DNA from 2 places in the Pedococcus sp. genome. Region 2 is predicted to be linked to the other one. Evidence: predicted binding sites of a transcription regulator. Region 2 holds the regulator's gene; the other holds the start of a gene.
The links. Region 2 encodes HspR, which represses chaperone genes until heat shock. Its sites were predicted from a motif close to AAGTTGAGTCNNNNNGACTCAACTT; they were not measured.

Region 1 (11,527 bases), on a different contig from region 2:
TCGACGTGTGGTTGACGACGAGGTCGGCGATGACCCGGATGCCGCGGTCGTTCGCGGTGCGGATGAGCTCGACGAGGTCGCCGAGGTGGCCGAGCCTGCTGTCGACCCCGAAGAGGTCGGTGACGTCGTAGCCGTCGTCGCGGTCGGGCGTGGGGTAGAAGGGCATCAGCCACAGACAGGTCACGCCGAGCTCGGCCAGGTAGTCGATCCGCTGGGTGAGCCCGGCGATGTCGCCGACGCCGTCGCCGTCGGAGTCGAAGTAGGTCTCGATGTCGACGCAGTAGATGACGGCGTTCTTCCACCACAGGTCGCTGGTGTTGGACAGGCGCGTGGTCACGGGGCCTCCTCAGGCGCGGCGCAGCTCGGGCAGGACGTGCTCGCCGAAGGCGGCGATGAAGGCCTCCTGCTGCTGCCCGACGTGGTGCAGGTAGATCTCGTCGAAGCCGAGCTCGGCGTACTCCGCCAGCCAGGCCCGGTGCTGCCCGAGGTCCGGCGAGACGTTCACCGGGCCGCGGACCTCCTCCGGCTGGACCTTCTGCCACAGCACGTCGAACGCCTCGGCCGTCTCGATGTCCCACGAGATCGGCGGGCCGAAGACGTTGCCGCCCCACTGCTCGTGCGCGATCGCCAGGGCCTCCTCGTCGGTCGCGGCGAACGACAGGTGCACCTGCAGCGCGAGCGGCCCCGTGCCGCCGGCACCGCGGTAGGCGTCGACGATCTGGCGCAGCGTCTCCACGGGCTGGTTGACCGTCACGAGGCCGTCGGCCCAGGCCGCCACCCGGGCGGCACTCTCGACCGAGACCGCCGGGCCGATGAGCGGCGGCACCGGGTCGGGCAGGTCCCACACCCGCGCCCGGTCGACCGTGACGAGGCCGTCGTGGCTGACCTCCTCGCCGTGCAGCAGGCGACGGATGACGTGGACGCACTCCTCGAGGCGCTGGGTGCGGACCTCCTTGCGGGGCCAGCCGTCGCCGGTGATGTGCTCGTTGCTCGCCTCACCGCTGCCGAGCGCCACCCAGAACCGCCCGGGGAACATCTGCCCCAGCGTCGCGATCTTCTGGGCGTGCACCGCGGGGTGGTAGCGCTGCCCGGGTGCGCTGACGCAGCCGAGACGCAGCGACGTGGTGGCGAGCGCCGCCCCGAGCCAGGCCCACGTGTAGCCCGAGTGGCCCTGCTTCTCGCTCCACGGCGAGAAGTGGTCGGAGCACATCGCCATGTCGAAGCCCGCCTTCTCGGCGTGCTGGACATCGGCGAGCAGCCGGCGGGGGCTGATCTGCTCGTGGCTGGCATGGAAGCCGAACCGGGTCATCGCAGGTCCTCCACGGGCAGGTCCGCCGGCGAGGCCTCGTGCCCGTGCCGGCCCTTGGTGCGCTCGCGCTCCTTCATCTCGGCCTCGTAGACGTGTTGCTGCCCGCCCATGAGCTCGTCGCGCACCAGCTTCTCGATGCGCTGGAAGTCGGCGTAGTACCCGGCGTCGAACGCCTCCACGATCTGGAACGTCCACATGCCCGGCAGCACGTTGCGGCCGACCATCTCGCGGTCGATGGTGTCGGCGAGCTCGTCGTGGCCGGCCCTGCGCAGCATCTCGACGGCCTCGCCGAGCGCGAGGTCAGCGGTGCCCACCAGACGGTGCAGGCCGTAGAGCCTGCCGCGGACCTCCTCGATGGCCTCGAAGGCCTCGCTCACCTTGCCCACCGCCGCGACGGTGGCGGCGGTGGCCCCCTGGGGCCTGCGGTCCAGTGCGTCACTGCTCATGGGCCCAGTCTGGTGGGGACGCCCTCTCCCCGCGCGACGACGAACCGGGGGTGCGCCGCCTGCTCGCGGCACACCCCCGTCCGACGTCAGAGGTGCTCGGCTCAGGCGGCAGTGACCTCCGCCGGCCGGACGACCAGCGAGTCGAGGGCGTCGTCGCGGTCGACCACGACGGTGTCGCCGTCGCGGACCTCGCCCCCGAGCAGGGCCTTCGCGAGGCGGTCGCCGATCTCCTTCTGCACCAGGCGCCGCAGCGGCCGGGCGCCGTAGGCGGGGTCGTAACCGGTGAGCGCCAGCCACTCGCGCGCTGCCTCGGTGACCTCCAGGGTGACCCGGCGGTCGGCGAGACGGGTCGCCAGCTCGCGCACCTGCAGCTCGACGATGTGGCCGAGGTCCTCGGTGGAGAGCGGGTCGAAGACGACCACCTCGTCGAGCCGGTTGAGGAACTCCGGCTTGAAGGCCGCCCGCACCGCGCCCAGGACCGCCTCCTTCTTGTCTGCCCGCGACATCACCGGGTCGATGAGGAACTGCGAACCGAGGTTCGAGGTCAGCACGAGGATCACGTTGCGGAAGTCGACCGTGCGGCCCTGGCCGTCGGTGAGCCGGCCGTCATCGAGCACCTGCAGCAGGATGTCGAACGTCTCGGGGTGGGCCTTCTCCACCTCGTCGAGGAGCACGACGGAGTAGGGCCGGCGACGAACCGCTTCGGTGAGCTGGCCGCCCTCCTCGTAGCCGACGTAGCCGGGCGGGGCACCGATGAGCCGGGCGACGGCGTGCCGCTCGCTGTACTCGCTCATGTCGATGCGGACCATGGCCCGCTCGTCGTCGAACAGGAAGTCGGCCAGGGACTTGGCCAGCTCCGTCTTGCCCACGCCGGTCGGACCGAGGAAGAGGAACGAGCCGGTCGGCCGGTTCGGGTCGGAGATGCCGGCCCGGCTGCGGCGCACGGCGTCGCTGACGGCGCGGACGGCGGCCTCCTGGCCGATCAGCCTGGCACCGATGATCGACTCCATGCTGAGCAGCTTCTCGGTCTCGCCCTGGAGCAGCCGGCCGGCGGGGATGCCGGTCCAGGCGCTGATGACCTCGGCGATGTCGTCGGCGCCGACCCGCTCCTTGACCATGGTGTCCTCGCGGACCGTGCCCTCCGCCTCGAGCGCCGCCGCGATCTGCGTCTCCAGCTCGGGGATCTCGCCGAACTCGATGCGCGCGCCCGTCTCGTAGTCGAACTCGCGCCGGGCCTTCTCGAGACGGGTGCGGGCCTCGTCGAGTCGAGCCTTGAGCTCCCCGACCCGGTTGAGCCCGGACTTCTCGGCCTCCCAGCGGGCGTTGAGGCCGGCCAGCTGCTCGCTCTTGTCGGCAAGGGTCTGACGCAGCGCCTCCAGGCGCTCGCGGGAGGCCTCGTCCTTCTCGCCCTGCAGGTGCAGCTCCTCCATCGTGAGCCGGTCGACGGCGCGGCGGAGCTCGTCGATCTCCACCGGGGAGGAGTCGATCTCCATGCGCAGCCGGGAGGCAGCCTCGTCGACGAGGTCGATGGCCTTGTCGGGCAGCTGCCGGCCGCTGATGTAGCGGTCGGAGAGGGCAGCGGCGGCGACGAGCGCGGAGTCCTCGATCTCGACCTTGTGGTGCGCCTCGTAGCGCTCCTTCAGTCCGCGCAGGATGGCGATGGTGTCCTCGACGCTCGGCTCACCGACGAAGACCTGCTGGAAGCGCCGCTCGAGCGCGGCGTCCTTCTCGATGTGCTGGCGGTACTCGTCGAGGGTCGTCGCGCCGACCAGCCGCAGCTCGCCCCGGGCCAGCAACGGCTTGAGCATGTTGCCCGCGTCCATGGCACCCTCGCCGGTGGCGCCGGCACCGACCACGGTGTGCAGCTCGTCGATGAACGTCACGATCTGGCCACCGGAGTCCTTGATCTCCTCGAGCACCGCCTTGAGCCGCTCCTCGAACTCACCGCGGTACTTCGCGCCGGCGACCATGGCCCCCAGGTCGAGGCTCACGATCCGCTTGTCCCGCAGCGACTCCGGGACATCACCGTCGACGATGCGCTGGGCGAGCCCCTCGACCACAGCCGTCTTGCCGACGCCGGGCTCGCCGATGAGGACCGGGTTGTTCTTGGTACGGCGGGACAGCACCTGCACGACGCGGCGGATCTCGGCGTCACGGCCGATCACCGGGTCGAGCCGGCCGTCCCGGGCGGCCTGGGTGAGGTCCGTGCCGTACTTCGCGAGCGCCTCCGCGGTGGCCTCGGGGTTCTCGCTCGTCACCTTGTGGCCGCCGCGCAGTCGCGGGATCTCCGCCTCGACGGCCTTCGCGTCGAGACCCTCGAGGCCGCGGACCTGCCCCTTCTCGATGAGGGCCAGGAGCAGGACGTCGGTGGACAGGAACGAGTCGCCCATGGCCTGCATCAGCGTGGTGGCGTGCTGCAGCACCGCCAGCGCCTGCTGCCCGAGGCCCGGCGTGGCGACGGTGGCGCCGGTCGTCGTGGGCAGCCTGCCGAGCGCAGCACGTGCGGCGGCCGCGACGGCGTCGGCGGACGCGCCGGCCGAGGAGAGCAGGGCCGCGGTCGTGGTGTCCGGCTGCTCGGCGAGCGCGAGGACGAGGTGGGCGGGGGTGATCTCGGCGTGGCCGCCGGACTGGGCTGCGCGCTGGGCGACGGCGAGTGCCTCGCCCACCTTGGCAGTCGGCTTCAACTCCATGGGTGTCGTCTCCTGGGGCGTGGTGTCGTGCGGTGGTTCACGCGGTGCAACCCGCACAAAGTTGAGTGTATTCCGCTCAACTTGCAGCCCGCACGGCCCCCCCACCGGGAGAGCGTGGCCGGTGCCGCTTCCCGGGCCTCAGGAGCCCGTTGAACGGCACACCACCCGCCCCGGCACCCGCCTGCCAGGCACTGCCGCAGCCCTACGGGGCGATGAGGACCCGGTAGCCGCTGGGCAGCTCGCGAGCCGGCACCTGGACCCACCCACGGGTGTAGTCGGGCCGCGGCTCGCGGCCGCGCAGCACCACGGCGACCCGCTCGCGCTCCACGGCCGCACGCAGGTCGGCCAGGGAGTAGGCCTCGTCGCCGGCATGGCGCTGGATCGTCACCGCGTCGCAGCCGGCGACGTAGGCGACCGTCGGCGACGAGGGCCCCAGCAGGGTGCACGGCGGGGCGACCCCGCGCGCGGCGAGGGCGTCGGCCACCGCCACCCAGCGCGTCCGGGAGGCGGTCTGGGCCGAGAGGACGTCCTCGAGCACCCGGTACTGCACCACGGAGTGGGCGGCCAGGGCGACCGCCACCAGGCCGGCCGGGACCAGGCGCAGTCGGCCGCCGCGCGCGGTGCTGAGGCGGTGCAGCGCCTGGCCCACCGGCAGCGCCAGCAGGGCGTAGGCCGGCAGCATGAACCGGGGCGCGGCGTACCCGACGAGGAACAGGTAGGGGAAGGCGAGCACCCCTCCCACCCAGGCCGACAGCAGCGTTGCCTCGGTGGCCCCCGGGGCCGCGGTGCGCCGCTCACGCAGGGCGAGCCACACCGCCGCGACGACGAGGGCGGCACCCACCACCCAGAGCACGACCCCGAAGGCCGGGATGGGCTGGTCCGCGCGGACGCAGGGCCGGCACAGGATCGGCCCGTCGAGCGCCCGGAGCTGGTAGTCGGGCACGAAGCGCTCCCCGGTGCCCTGGGTGCTCAGGGCGCGGTACACCCGCGCCGGGATGCCGCCGTAGCGCAGCTGCGCCTCCACCAGCCACGGGACGGCACCGGCAACGGACCCGACGGCAGCCGGGACCAGCAGCCGCACGGCACGGCGCCGCCACTGCGGATGGGCGAGGACGGCGACACCGAGCGCCCCGAGGAGCGGCGCGACGTCACCGGGCCGGACCAGCGTGGCCAGGCCGACCGCGGCGCCTCCCGCCCACCGCAGCCATGCGGGTGCGAGCCCGAGGGCGTCGCACAGCAGCGCCCCGGAGGCGAACACACACGCCAGGGCGATGGCGACGTTCGGCATCGTCGTCGGCCCGTAGAACACGGTCACCCACAGGGTCGACAGGGCCAGGGCAGCCAGCGGCACCGAGCCGTCCGCGCGGACCCGGAGCCACACGGCATATGCGGCATAGAGACCGACGGCGGCCAGCACGGCGAGGTAGACCCGCAGCGCCTCCGGAGACCCGGTGACCGCCTGGATCGGGGCGACCAGCCAGGACATGCCTCGCGCCCGGGGTGCCGAGAAGACGAGGGCGGGCCGGCGCGGGTCCGTCTGGCTCGCGTAGACCGACTCGTCCCAGCCGAGCGGGACGTCGGCGACGAGGACGACCTGCGCCAACCCGAACACGGCGGCGACCACCGCCAGCCAGACCCGCGCGGGGACGCCCGCCCTCCGCCACACGTCACTCATGCCCATGGGCGCCAAGTCTCTCCGATCAGCGCCTGCCCGTCGTGGAATGCCGCGTAGCGGGGGCGCGTCGAGGCGACGCGGCGACTCGGGCGGCGCCAGGCACCCCGATCGACCGGGCTACCAGCGCATTCCTTTTGCCAAGAATTTACGGTCACGAGGGTCCTGCCTGAGAACTTCTCCGGCTTGGGGTCGCGGAAGCCAGCCCCTGTGGGGTCGGCCCGTCGATACCAGGAGGAAACCCTTGCGAGCACAACGACGTACCGTGACCGCCACCGCGATCCTCGCCGCAGCGGGACTGGCCGTGACCACCCTCGCCGCCGGCCCCGCCAGCGCCGACAAGCCGGATGACCCCGCCAAGATGGCCAAAGCGGTCCGGGTCGAGGCTGTCAACGCACACCTGAAGGCGTTCCAGCGCATCGCCGACCGCAACGACGGCAACCGCGGCGCCGTCTACAACAACACCGACGGAGCCCTCAACGGCACGCTCGGGGGCCCCGCCGACGACTACGCCCCGATCACACCCGACGCGGCCGCCTGAGCCCAACGCTCACAGCCGCACCCGGTGCCCCGGTCCGCAGAGCGGGCCGGGGCACCGGTGCGTCACCATCCGTGTGCGGCAACGGGCAGCGTCGCGTGGCCGCGAGGCACACCATGGCGTCACGGGTTGCCGGCGCTGGCGGGGCCGAGCGGCCGGACCCGAGTTAGCCTGCGGGACATGACGAGAGCCACCCCCACGCCGACCGACCGCGCCCGGCAGGTCGCCGTGACGGTCAGCGAGGTGCTCTGCGTCCTCGGCACCCTCGTGGGCGTCGGGTTGCTCGGGGGGACGCGGGTCGAGGAGTCCTCCGGCGGGGCCCTGGCCGCGGATGCCACGCTGCTCGCCCCCGCCGGTCCGGCCTTCTCGATCTGGTCGGCGATCTACCTCGGCCTGGCCGCCTACACCGTCTGGCAGTGGCTGCCGGACCAGGCGACCGACACCCGGCACCGGCGCATCGGCTGGCTGGCCGCGGCCTCGATGCTGCTCAACGCCGGGTGGCTGCTCGTCACCCGGCAGGGCTGGATCTGGGTCAGCGTCGTCGTGATCGCCGCCCTGGTGGTGGTGCTCGGTGTCCTGGTGCGCCGCCTGACCGAGCGGCCGTCGTACGGCGTCGCCGAGGTCGTCATCGTGGACGGCACCTTCGGCGCCTACCTCGGCTGGGTGTGCGTGGCGACCTGCGCCAACGTCACTGCCGCGCTGGTCTCGAGCGGCGCCGACCCCGGGTCGCCGGCGAGCGAGGTGTGGGCGGTGGCGGTCCTCGTGCTCGTGGCCGGGGTGGGGGTGATGCTCGCCCGTCGGCTCGACGGCCGGTATGCCGTGGCCCTCGCCATCGCGTGGGGGCTGCTCTGGATCGCGGTGGGCCGGGCCACCGACGAGCCGCAGTCGACGGTCACCGCATGGGCCGCCGTGGCCGCCGCGGTCGTGGCCGTCGGGTCCGCGGTGCGGGTCAGGCGCCGGAGCATCGAACCCCTCTGACCACCGCGACCGCGACTAGGCCGTGGGGTGGTCGACGGCCGTGGGGTGCATGCCGGGCCGGGTCTGGAGGGCGAGCCCGGTGACGGCGCGGGCCACCAGCTCCTCGGGCGACAGGGAGACGTCGAGCACGATGCCGGACTCGTCGGGCTGGAGCGGCTCCAGGGTCGCGATCTGGGAGTCGAGCAGCGAGGCAGGCATGTAGTGGCCCGCCCGGCTCGACATCCGCTCGCGGATCACCTCCGCCGACCCGTCGAGGTGCACGAAGTCCAGCGACGGCGGCCCGCCCGCGAGGACGTCGCGGTAGGCACGCTTGAGGGCGGAGCAGGCGATGACCGTGGAGCGCCCCTCGGCGGCCCGTTCGGCCATCCAGGCGGCAAGGTCCTGCAGCCAGGGCCAGCGGTCCTCGTCATCGAGCGGGATGCCGGCGCGCATCTTCTCGACGCTGGCCCGGGAGTGGAAGTCGTCGGCCTCGGCGAAGAGCAGGCCGGTCGCGCTGCTGAGGCCGTGCGCCACCGTCGTCTTCCCGCAGCCCGAGACGCCCATGACCACGACGTGCCGCGTGTGGAGGCTGACGTCGAGCGGCGTGCGGGCCTCCAGCGGGGCGCCGACTCCGGCGGGGGTGGTGGTCACGGAGGCTCTCATCTCGTCGGGGTCGGGGTCAGCGCTGGTCAGCGCTGGTCAGCGGAGGGTGGCACCCGGGGTGTGGCTGGCCAGCAGGTCGAGGTCCGCCCGGGTGGGCGCTCCCTCCCAGTCTCCGCGCGAGGAGACGGCGAAGGCACCTGTCGCCACGGCGCGGGCCAGGCACTCCGGGGGTTCGAGGCCGTCGAGGACGCCCGACAGGTAGCCGGCGCTGAAGGCGTCTCCCGCCCCGATCGGGTCGATGGCGGTCACGGGCACGGCGGGGGCGTCGGCCCTCCCCGCTCGGGTGTGCACGCTGGCGCCGGCGGGCCCGCGCTTGACCGCGACCTGCTGCACGCCCTCGTCGAGCAGGTGGGCGACCGCGGCGTCCTCGTCGCCGGTGGCCACCAGGTCGAGCTCGTCGTCGGACGCGACGACCAGCGTGGCGCGTCGGGCCAGCGGTGCGAGCGACTCGCGGGCCTGGTCACGACTCCAGAGCCGGCCGCGGAAGTTCACGTCGAAGGAGACGAGAGCGCCTGCGGCGCGGGCCGACTCGACCGCCCACGACACGGCCTCTGCCGCCGTCCCGGACAGTGCAGGGGTGATGCCGGTGACGTGCAGGATGTGCGGGGCGGTGCGCAGGGCCTCGGCCACGTCGTCCTTGCCGATGGCGGAGCCGGCCGACCCTGCGCGGCGGTACTCCACCCTTGTCAGGTCGGCGGACCGCTGCTCCACGAACATCAGGCCGGTCGGTCGCATGCCGTCGACCACAGCGCAGCTGGTGTCGACACCCTCGGCCCGCAGCTCGCGCAGCACGAGGCGGCCGAACGTGTCGTCGCCCACCCGGCCGGCCCAGGCGACCGTGTGACCGAGCCGCGAGAGCCCGATGGCGACGTTGGACTCCGCGCCGGCGAGGCGCACGGTCTGCCGACCCCCCTGGACGAGGGGACCGTCCGACCGGAACGACACCATCGACTCCCCGAAGGTCAGCACCTCGACGGCTGGGCGCGTCATCGTGTATGCCGTTCTGCCGCAGTGACGTACGCGCGGGCGCGGCTGCGCAGCGCATCGAGGTCTCCGCCGGAGGCGGCATCGCCGACGAGGGGGCTGCCCACCCCCACACCGATGGCGCCGACCGCGAGGTAGCCGTCGAGCTCCTCCAGGCCCACTCCCCCGACCGCGACGAACGGGATGTGCGGGAACGGGTCGCGGACGGCCTTGAGGTAGGCCGGTCCACCGATCGAGGCGGGGAAGAGCTTCACGACGCTCGCGCCCTGCTGCACCGCGGTCCAGGCCTCGGTGGGGGTGAGGGCACCGGCAGCGACCGGCAGGCCCCGCTCGGCGGCGACCGCGATGGACGGCGTCACGGCGGGGGTGACCACGAACTGGGCGCCGGCGGCCTCGACGTCGGCGACGTCGGCGGCCGTCAGCACGGTGCCCGCGCCGATCTGGGCCCCCTCCGGCAGCTGGGCCCGGACCCTCTCGATGGCCTCACGGGCACCCGGGGTGGTCAGCGAGATCTCGACGAACCGCACCCCCTCGTCGAACAGCGCCAGCGAGGTCGCGACGGCGGCCTCACCGTCCATGCCGCGGATGATCGCCATCACGCGCGCCCGGGTGAGGGCGTCGACGAACGCGCCCGACGGCATACCTGTCGGCACGCTCGTCACCACTCGGCGAACGAGCCGTCGGCGTGCCGCCAGACCGGCCCGCGCCAGGCGTGACCGCGCTTGTCGGCCGCGCGCACCGTCTGCTCGTCGATCTCGACGCCGAGCCCGGGCCCGGTCAGCCGCTCGATGTGCCCGTCCACGAACTGCAGCGGCTCGGTGTCCACGACGTAGTCGAGCACCTCGGCGCCCTGGTTGTAGTGGATGCCGATGCTCTGCTCCTGGATCAGGTAGTTCGGCGTCGCGAACCCGACCTGGAGGCAGGCTGCGAGCGCGAGCGGGCCGAGCGGGCAGTGCGGGGCGAGCTGGACGTCGTAGACCTCGGCGAGCGAGGCGATCTTGCGGGTCTCGGTGATGCCGCCGGCGTGCGAGAGGTCCGGCTGAGCCACGGCGATGCCCGCCTGGAGCACCGGGAGGAACTCCTGCCGGCTGTAGAGCCGCTCCCCCGTCGAGACGGGCGTGGTGGTCGACCTGACGAACTCGCCGATGAGGTGGGAGTTCTCGGGGACGACCGGCTCCTCGAGGAAGAACGGCCGGTAGGGCTCCAGCAGCGGCGCGACGCGCTTGGCGTTGGCGAGGGTGAAGCGGCCGTGGAAGTCGACCGCGACGTCGCCGTGGTGCCCCAGCACGTCGCGCGCCGCTGCCACGCGCTCGACGACGCCGTCGATCTCGGCGACGGTGGCCACCGGGCTCATCCGCCCCGACGCGTTCATCTTCACCGCGGTGAGGCCGGCCTCGACCTGCTCGCGGATGTGGTCCGCGACCTCGGCGGGCTCGTCGCCACCGACCCAGCCGTAGACCCGGATCCGGTCGCGGACCGGACCGCCGAGCAGCTGGTGCACGGGTGCGCCGAAGTGCTTGCCGGCGATGTCCCACAGCGCCTGGTCGAGCCCGGACACGGCACTGGCCAGGATCGGCCCACCCCGGTAGAAGGAGCCCTTGGTCATGACCTGCCAGTGGTCCTCGACGCGCAGCGCGTCCTGGCCGACCAGGATCTCGCTGAGCTGCTCGACCGCGGTGCGGACGGTCTCGGAACGGCCCTCGCAGGTGGCCTCGCCCCAGCCGACGATGCCGCTCTCGGTCTCGATGCGGACGAACAGCCAGCGGGGAGCGACGAGGAAGGTCTCGACCCTCGTGATGCGTGTCATGGACTCAGCCCTTCGTCGCGCCGGCGGTCAGGCCCGAGACGACGTACTTCTGGGCGAAGAGCGCGATGAGCATGATCGGCAGGGTGACGACGGTGGAGGCCGCCATCAGGCCGCCCCAGTCGATGCTGGCGTAGCCGACGAAGTCGAAGATCGCCACCGGCAGCGTCTTGGTGTCGGCGCTCGAGAGCACCAGGGCGAACATGAAGTTGTTCCAGGAGAAGATGAACGACAGGATCCCCGCGGTGGCGATGCCGGGCGTCGAGAGCGGCAGGGTGATCCGGCGGAAGGCTCCGATGGGGGTGAGACCGTCCACCATGGCCGACTCCTCCAGCTCGAGCGGGAGGCCGTCGAAGTAGCCCATCATGATGTAGACGATCAGCGGCAGCGACACGAACATGTGGCTGAGGATCAGCACCGTGAAGCCGCCGACCATCTTGAGGTTCGAGAAGACGTAGTACCAC
Region 2 (6,110 bases):
TGTCCGGGCTCCACGCCCAGGTGCTCGACCAGATCGGGCTCGCGATCGCCGGCGGCTCCCTCGCAGCCGGCACCGTGCTGCTGATCGACGACCTCGTGGAGCGCTACGCCGTGTCGCGCTCCGTCGTGCGCGAGGCCCTGCGGGTGCTGTCGTCGATGGGGATGGTGGCCTCCCGCCGCCGCGTGGGGACCCAGATCCTGTCGGCCAGCGAGTGGAACGTCTACGACCCCCAGGTCATCCGGTGGCGCCTCGCCTCGGACGGCCGTCTCGGTCAGCTGCGCTCGATCACCGAGCTGCGCGGCGCGGTCGAGCCCGAGGCCGCGCGGCTCGCGGCGGAGCGCGCGACCCCCGCCGACGCCAGCACCCTCGTCGGTCTCGCCGCCCGGATGTGGGCGGCCGGCCAGGGCGAGGACGAGGAGGAGTTCCTCGCCCTCGACATCGAGTTCCACCGGCTCGTGCTGGCCAGCTCCGGCAACGAGATGTTCCTCAAGCTGCACGAGCTGGTCGCCGAGGTGCTCACCGGGCGCCACCACTACGGCCTGATGCCTCACCACCCGCACGAGGAGGCGCTGCAGCTGCACGCCGACGTCGCCTCGGCGATCCAGCGCCACGACGGCGACCGGGCGCGCGAGGCCATGCTGCGCATCATGGGCCAGGCGATGGACGAGATGAAGACGCTGTGGGCCCGGGCCGGGGAGCACACCACCCGCTGAGCCGTATGCCGCGGGGTGCGCCCTGGGGCAGCATGCTCCTCTGGCTGTGGTCGGGCGACGTGGGCCCTCAGGGCAGGTAGCGTCGCGCCCCGGCGTACTCCGCGGCATACGGTGCGGTCGTCACCGGCACCGTCTCCACGGTCCTCCCGGTGGCCGGTGAGTGCACCATCGAGCCCGACCCCGCGTCCATCGACACGTGGTGCACGAACCCGCTCGCGGTCGCGTAGAACAGCAGGTCGCCCGGAGCCCTCGCGTCCCGCCCCACTGGTCGCCCGGCCCCCGCCTGGGCGTCGGCGTCGCGCGGGATGGTGATCCCGTGAACCCGGTGGACGAGGGAGGTCAGGCCGGAGCAGTCGAAGCCGAAACCGCTGCGCCCGGCCCAGAGGTAGGCCAGCCCGGTGAAGTCCTCCGCAGACCTCACCAGCGACTCTCCCGTCGCCGGCTGGGCGGGCTCCCCATCAGCGCGGACGGCCACTCCCGAGCGAGGCAGCCGCCCCGCCCGGCCACCGGGCAGCGACACGCGAACCCACTCCCCTGACAGGCCGACGACGGGCAGGTGCGTCCCGTAGCTCACCTCGACGACGGGCCGGGGGTCGGCGGCGTCGGTCCGCAGCCACGTCGTCGGCCGGACGACCGTCGCGATGGTCACCCCGGCGAAGGGCGCCGGCGTCGCGAGCTGTGCCAGGGGCAGCCAGCCCGGGTAGCCCCGGGGGTCGAGGGGTGTCGGCTGGTCGGGCACCACGACGCGGGCCCACGACCCGCTCACCTGCGTGACCACCACGCGGTCGCCGAGGAGCGACTGGGTCTCGGCACGGTCGACGAGGCCACGGCGGTCCGCGTCGGTCATCCCCGCGAGCCAGCCCCGGATGTCGGCCGGTGACCGCAGGGCAGGGGCGTCCACTGCCCGGGGCGAGTCCGGCGTGCGCCAGAGCGTGGCGACCGAGACCGCGACCCACGCCTGCACGCCCGGAGCCAGCGGAGGCACACCCCCGCCCGAGGGTTCGCCGGCGGTGGAGGGTGGCACGGGCTGCAGGCTAGTGGGCGGTCGAGCCGTGGACGGCCCGGCGTCCGACCTCGAGCCGGTCGCGGTCGGCGCCGTGGCGGTCGGCGCCGTGGCGGTCGACGACGGGACGGTCGACGACGGGACGGTCGACGACGGGGTGCGAGGCTGCGTGGCGGCGCCGCGGCTCGGACCCTCGGCACCGGCACAGGCCCCGGCCAGGGCCACCGCCAGGGTGATCGTCGCGAGCCCGATCCTCATGAGTCAGCGTGGGCTCGTGTCGCCCTGCTGGGCAAGGGCCGTCGGCCCCATCGCCGCTGCCCCTCGGCAGGGCGCGGGCACCGGGGCGTCGTCAGAAGAGCCCGACCACGTCGCCGTTCTCGTCGAGGTCGATGGCCTCGGCCGCCGGGTGCCGCGACAGGCCGGGCATGGTGCGCATCTCGCCGCAGATGGCGTAGACGTAGCCCGCGCCCGCCGCGGCCCGCACCTCCCGCACGGGCAGGCGCCAGCCGCGGGGGGCCCCGCGCAGGGCCGGGTCCGAGGAGATGGACAGGTGGGTCTTGGCGATGACCACGGGGAAGGCGCCGTAGCCCAGCACCTCGAAGCGGTCGAGGTCGCGGGCTGCCGTGGCCGCGAGGTCCACCCCGTCGGCGCCGTAGACGCGGGTGGCGACGGCCTCGATCTTCTCCCGGAGCGACAGGTCGAGCTCGTAGGTCGGGCGAAAGGCGTGGTCCCGGCCGCAGGCCTCCTCCACGGCAGCGGCGAGCGCCAGCGCCCCGTGCCCACCGTCGGCGACGTGGGTGGACACCGCCACCAGCGCACCCTCGGACTCCGCGACGTCCCGGATCACCTGGTGCTCGGAGTCGAAGTCCGACGGGAAGGCGTTGATGGCCACCACCGGTGAGACGCCGAAGGACCTGACGATCTCGAGGTGGCGGCGCAGGTTGTCTGCGCCGGCACGCACCGCCCGCGGGTTCTCGGCGAGCATCTCGGGCGGCAGCGGTCGACCCGCCATCACCTCGTAGTGCCCCGAGTGTGCCTTCAGCGACCGCACGGTGGCGACGAGGACCGCGGCGTCGGGCCGGAGCCCGGAGACCCGGCACTTGAGGTTGAAGAACCGCTCCGCGCCCATGTCGGCGCCGAAGCCGGCCTCGGTGAGCAGGTAGTCACCGGTCCGGATCCCGATCTGGTCGGCGATGACCGAGGAGTTCCCGGTCGCGATGTTCCCGAACGGCCCGGTGTGGACGAGCACCGCGGTGTTCTCGGTGGTCTGGAGCAGGTTGGGCTTGAGCGCCTCCCGCAGGATCACGGCCATCGCGCCGGCCGCCTTGAGGTCCTCCGCGGTCACCGGCCGGCCGGCATACGTGAAGCCCACGACGATGCGGCCGAGCCGTTCGCGCAGGTCGCGCAGCGACGTGGCGAGCCCCAGGATCACCATGACCTCGCTGGCCGCCGTGATGTCGAACCCTCCCTGCCGCGGGAACCCGTCGACGCGCGCCCCCAGGCCCGTGACGACGTTGCGCAGGGCGCGGTCGTTGACGTCGACCACCCTCCGCCACGCGACGCCGCGCGGGTCGAGGCCGAGCTCGTTGCCGTGGTGGAGGTGGTTGTCCACCATCGCGGCCAGCAGGTTGTGGGCGGCGGTCACGGCGTGGAAGTCGCCGGTGAGGTGCAGGTTGAGCGTCTCCATCGGCAGCACCTGGCTGTGCCCCGCCCCTGCGGCCCCGCCCTTGATCCCGAACGTGGGACCCATGGAGGGCTGGCGCAGGGCCAGGGTGGCGCGGCGGCCGCGAGCGGCGAGTCCCTGCGCGAGGCCGACGGCGGTCGTCGTCTTGCCCTCGCCGAGCGGGGTCGGGGTGATGGCGGTGATGACGACGTAGCGCGCCATCGGCCGGTCCCGGAGGTCCGCGACGGCGGCGAGGTCGACCTTGGCCACGTGGTGCCCGTAGGGCTCGAGGTGGTGGTGCGGGATGCCGGCGGACTCCGCGACCTCGGCGATCGGCCGCAGCCGGGCGGCACGCGCGATCTCGAGGTCGGTGGGCGGGCTCACGCCGCCCAGTGTGGCGGGCGGACGGGCCTAGAAGGACGGTTTCCAGACGACGAGCGCCTGGGAGCGGTTCGGCCGGGGCCGCTGCCCGGCGCGCAGGGCGATGATGTCGCCGCTCGGGCCGACTGCGAAGACCCTGGAGCCGGCCGGGCTCCCGGCGAGCTGACGGGTCCGATCGAGCTCCTCGGCGAGCTCGGCCACCCGGGCGCGCAGGGCGGCCACCTGGTTCTCGAGCTCCAGGATGCGCTGGATGCCGGCGAGGCTGACGCCCTCCTCCTGGGAGAGCCGCTGCACCTCGCGCAGGAGGGCGACGTCACGGGCGGAGTAGCGACGGCCCCCGCCGCGGGTGCGGGACGGGGAGACCAGGCCGATGCGGTCGTACTGCCGGAGGGTCTGCGCGTGCATGCCGGCCAGCTCGGCCGCGACCGAGATGACGAAGACAGGGGTGTCGTCGTCAGGCGAGAAGCCGCGCAGCGTGGCCATGGGTCGTCACCTCTGGGCTCGGGCGAAGAGCTCGGCCCGAGGGTCCTGGTCCTTCTCCTGGGCGCGCAGGGCCTCGAGCGCTGCGCGGGTCTCGTCGGTGAGCCGCTGGGGCACGACCACGGTGACCCTGGCGAGCAGGTCACCGGGGTGGTCCTTGCGGGGGACGCCCCTGCCCTTGACCCGCAGCACCCGGCCACTCGGGGTGCCCGGCGCGATGCGCACCTTCACCGGCTCGCCCGAGAGGGTGGGGACGGCAACGGTCGCCCCCAGCGCCGCCTCGGCAAAGGTGACCGGAAGGTCCACGGTGAGGTTGTCGCCCTCGCGGCCGAACACGGGGTGCGGCTCCACCGCGACGGTCAGGATGAGGTCACCGGCGGGTGCGCCCTGCTCACCCGGCTCGCCCTTCCCGGCGAGGCGGATCTTCTGCCCGTCCCGGACCCCGGCCGGGATGCGGGTCGTGATCCGGCCGTTGCCGGTGCTCAGGGTGACCGTCGCCCCCTCGACCGCGTCGCGGAACGGGAGCGTCGTGCGCGCCGACAGGTTGGCCCCGCGGCGCGGGCCGGCCGGCGCGCCGTAGCCGCCGTAGGCCGGCCCCGCGCCGCCGAACATGCCCCCGAGGATGTCCTCGAGGTTGGGCTGCGCCCCACCGCCACCGGTGCTGAAGCGGACGTTGCCGCCACCTCCGCCGAACATCGACGAGAAGACGTCCTCGAAGCCTGCGCCCCCACCGCCCGGGCCGCCCGCTCGGAAGCGGGCGCCCCCGTGCGTCATGGACCGGATGGCGTCGTACTGCTGGCGCTGCTCGGGATCGGAGAGCACGGCATACGCCTCGCCGATCTCCTTGAAGCGCTGCTCCGCGTTGGCGTCACCCGGGTTCTGGTCCGGGTGCTCCTTGCGGGCGAGCTTGCGGTAGGTCTTCTTGACGGTGGCCGCGTCGGCGTCCTGGGGGACGCCGAGGATCGCGTAGAAGTCCTTCTCGAACCAGTCCTGGCTGGCCACGGCGTCCTCCTCTCGGCGTGCGGGTCGGTGTGCTGGGCGGCGCTACTGCGGGTCGGCGACCGCGACGCGGGCCGGCCGGATGACCTGGTCCCCCGCACGGTAGCCGGGCTGCAGCACGGTCACGACCGTGGTCGAGTCCGCGCCCTCCGGCAGCTCCGCCTGGGTGTGCATGAGCGCCTCGTGCCGCATCGGGTCGAACGGCTCGCCGACCTCGCCGAAGCGGGTCAGCCCGAACTTCGTGAGCGTCTGCTCGAACTTCTCGGCGATCGACGCGAACGGCCCGGACTGCAGGTCGCCGTGCTCGCGTGCCGCGTGGATGTCGTCGAGCACCGGCAGCAGCGTCTCGAGGACGTCCTGCACGGCGCGCTCCTGCACCATCGCGCGGTCACGGTCGACCCGGCGCTTGTAGTTGACGTACTCGGCCTGCAGGCGCTGCAGGTCGAGCAGGCGCTCCGCGGCGAGCGCGGTGTCCGGGTGGACCTCCTCGCCCGTGGGCACGTGGGGCGCCTGGTGGGCCACCGCCTCCTGCTCCTCCTGGAGCTCCTGCTCGAGGGCGTCCGACGACCCGGCACGAGCACTGTCGGCCCCCGCCGGGGCGGTGGTGGGCTGGGCGGCCTCCGCGGCCTCCGCACCCACCACCTCCTCGGCCTCGGTGGTGCCGGGGTCGACGTTCTCCGTCACTTCTTGTCCTCGTCGTCGTCGACGACCTCGGCGTCCACGACGTCCTCGTCGGAGCCGCCCGCCTGAGCGCCCTGGGCGCCCTGCGCGCTGCCCTCCGCACCGGCACCCGCCTCGGACTCGGAGGCCGCGGCATACATCGCGGTGCCGAGCTTCTGGGACTCCTCGGAGAGCTTCGACGTCTTCGCCG

Region 1: a site for HspR is predicted at 4,504-4,528, ahead of clpB (ATP-dependent chaperone ClpB). Genes of this name have one in related genera too.

Annotation. Positions count from the first base shown of each region.
Region 1 is NZ_DATBMI010000007.1:2,769-14,295, reverse strand. It holds partial or broken gene VIB11_RS00580 (alpha-amylase family protein) at 1-337, opposite strand, end outside; gene VIB11_RS00575 (TIGR03885 family FMN-dependent LLM class oxidoreductase) at 347-1,309, opposite strand; gene VIB11_RS00570 (hypothetical protein) at 1,306-1,755, opposite strand; gene clpB (ATP-dependent chaperone ClpB) at 1,857-4,445, opposite strand; gene VIB11_RS00560 (hypothetical protein) at 4,648-6,126, opposite strand; gene VIB11_RS00555 (hypothetical protein) at 6,383-6,658, shown strand; gene VIB11_RS00550 (tryptophan-rich sensory protein) at 6,836-7,633, shown strand; gene VIB11_RS00545 (gluconokinase) at 7,649-8,263, opposite strand; gene VIB11_RS00540 (sugar kinase) at 8,312-9,265, opposite strand; gene VIB11_RS00535 (bifunctional 4-hydroxy-2-oxoglutarate aldolase/2-dehydro-3-deoxy-phosphogluconate aldolase) at 9,262-9,912, opposite strand; gene dgoD (galactonate dehydratase) at 9,918-11,066, opposite strand; gene VIB11_RS00525 (carbohydrate ABC transporter permease) at 11,071-11,527, opposite strand, start outside.
Region 2 is NZ_DATBMI010000203.1:465-6,574, forward strand. It holds gene VIB11_RS15630 (FadR/GntR family transcriptional regulator) at 1-713, shown strand, start outside; gene VIB11_RS15635 (C40 family peptidase) at 781-1,737, opposite strand; gene VIB11_RS15640 (formate--tetrahydrofolate ligase) at 2,066-3,763, opposite strand; gene VIB11_RS15645 (heat shock protein transcriptional repressor HspR) at 3,791-4,243, opposite strand; gene VIB11_RS15650 (DnaJ C-terminal domain-containing protein) at 4,250-5,242, opposite strand; gene grpE (nucleotide exchange factor GrpE) at 5,285-5,923, opposite strand; partial or broken gene VIB11_RS15660 (Hsp70 family protein) at 5,920-6,110, opposite strand, start outside.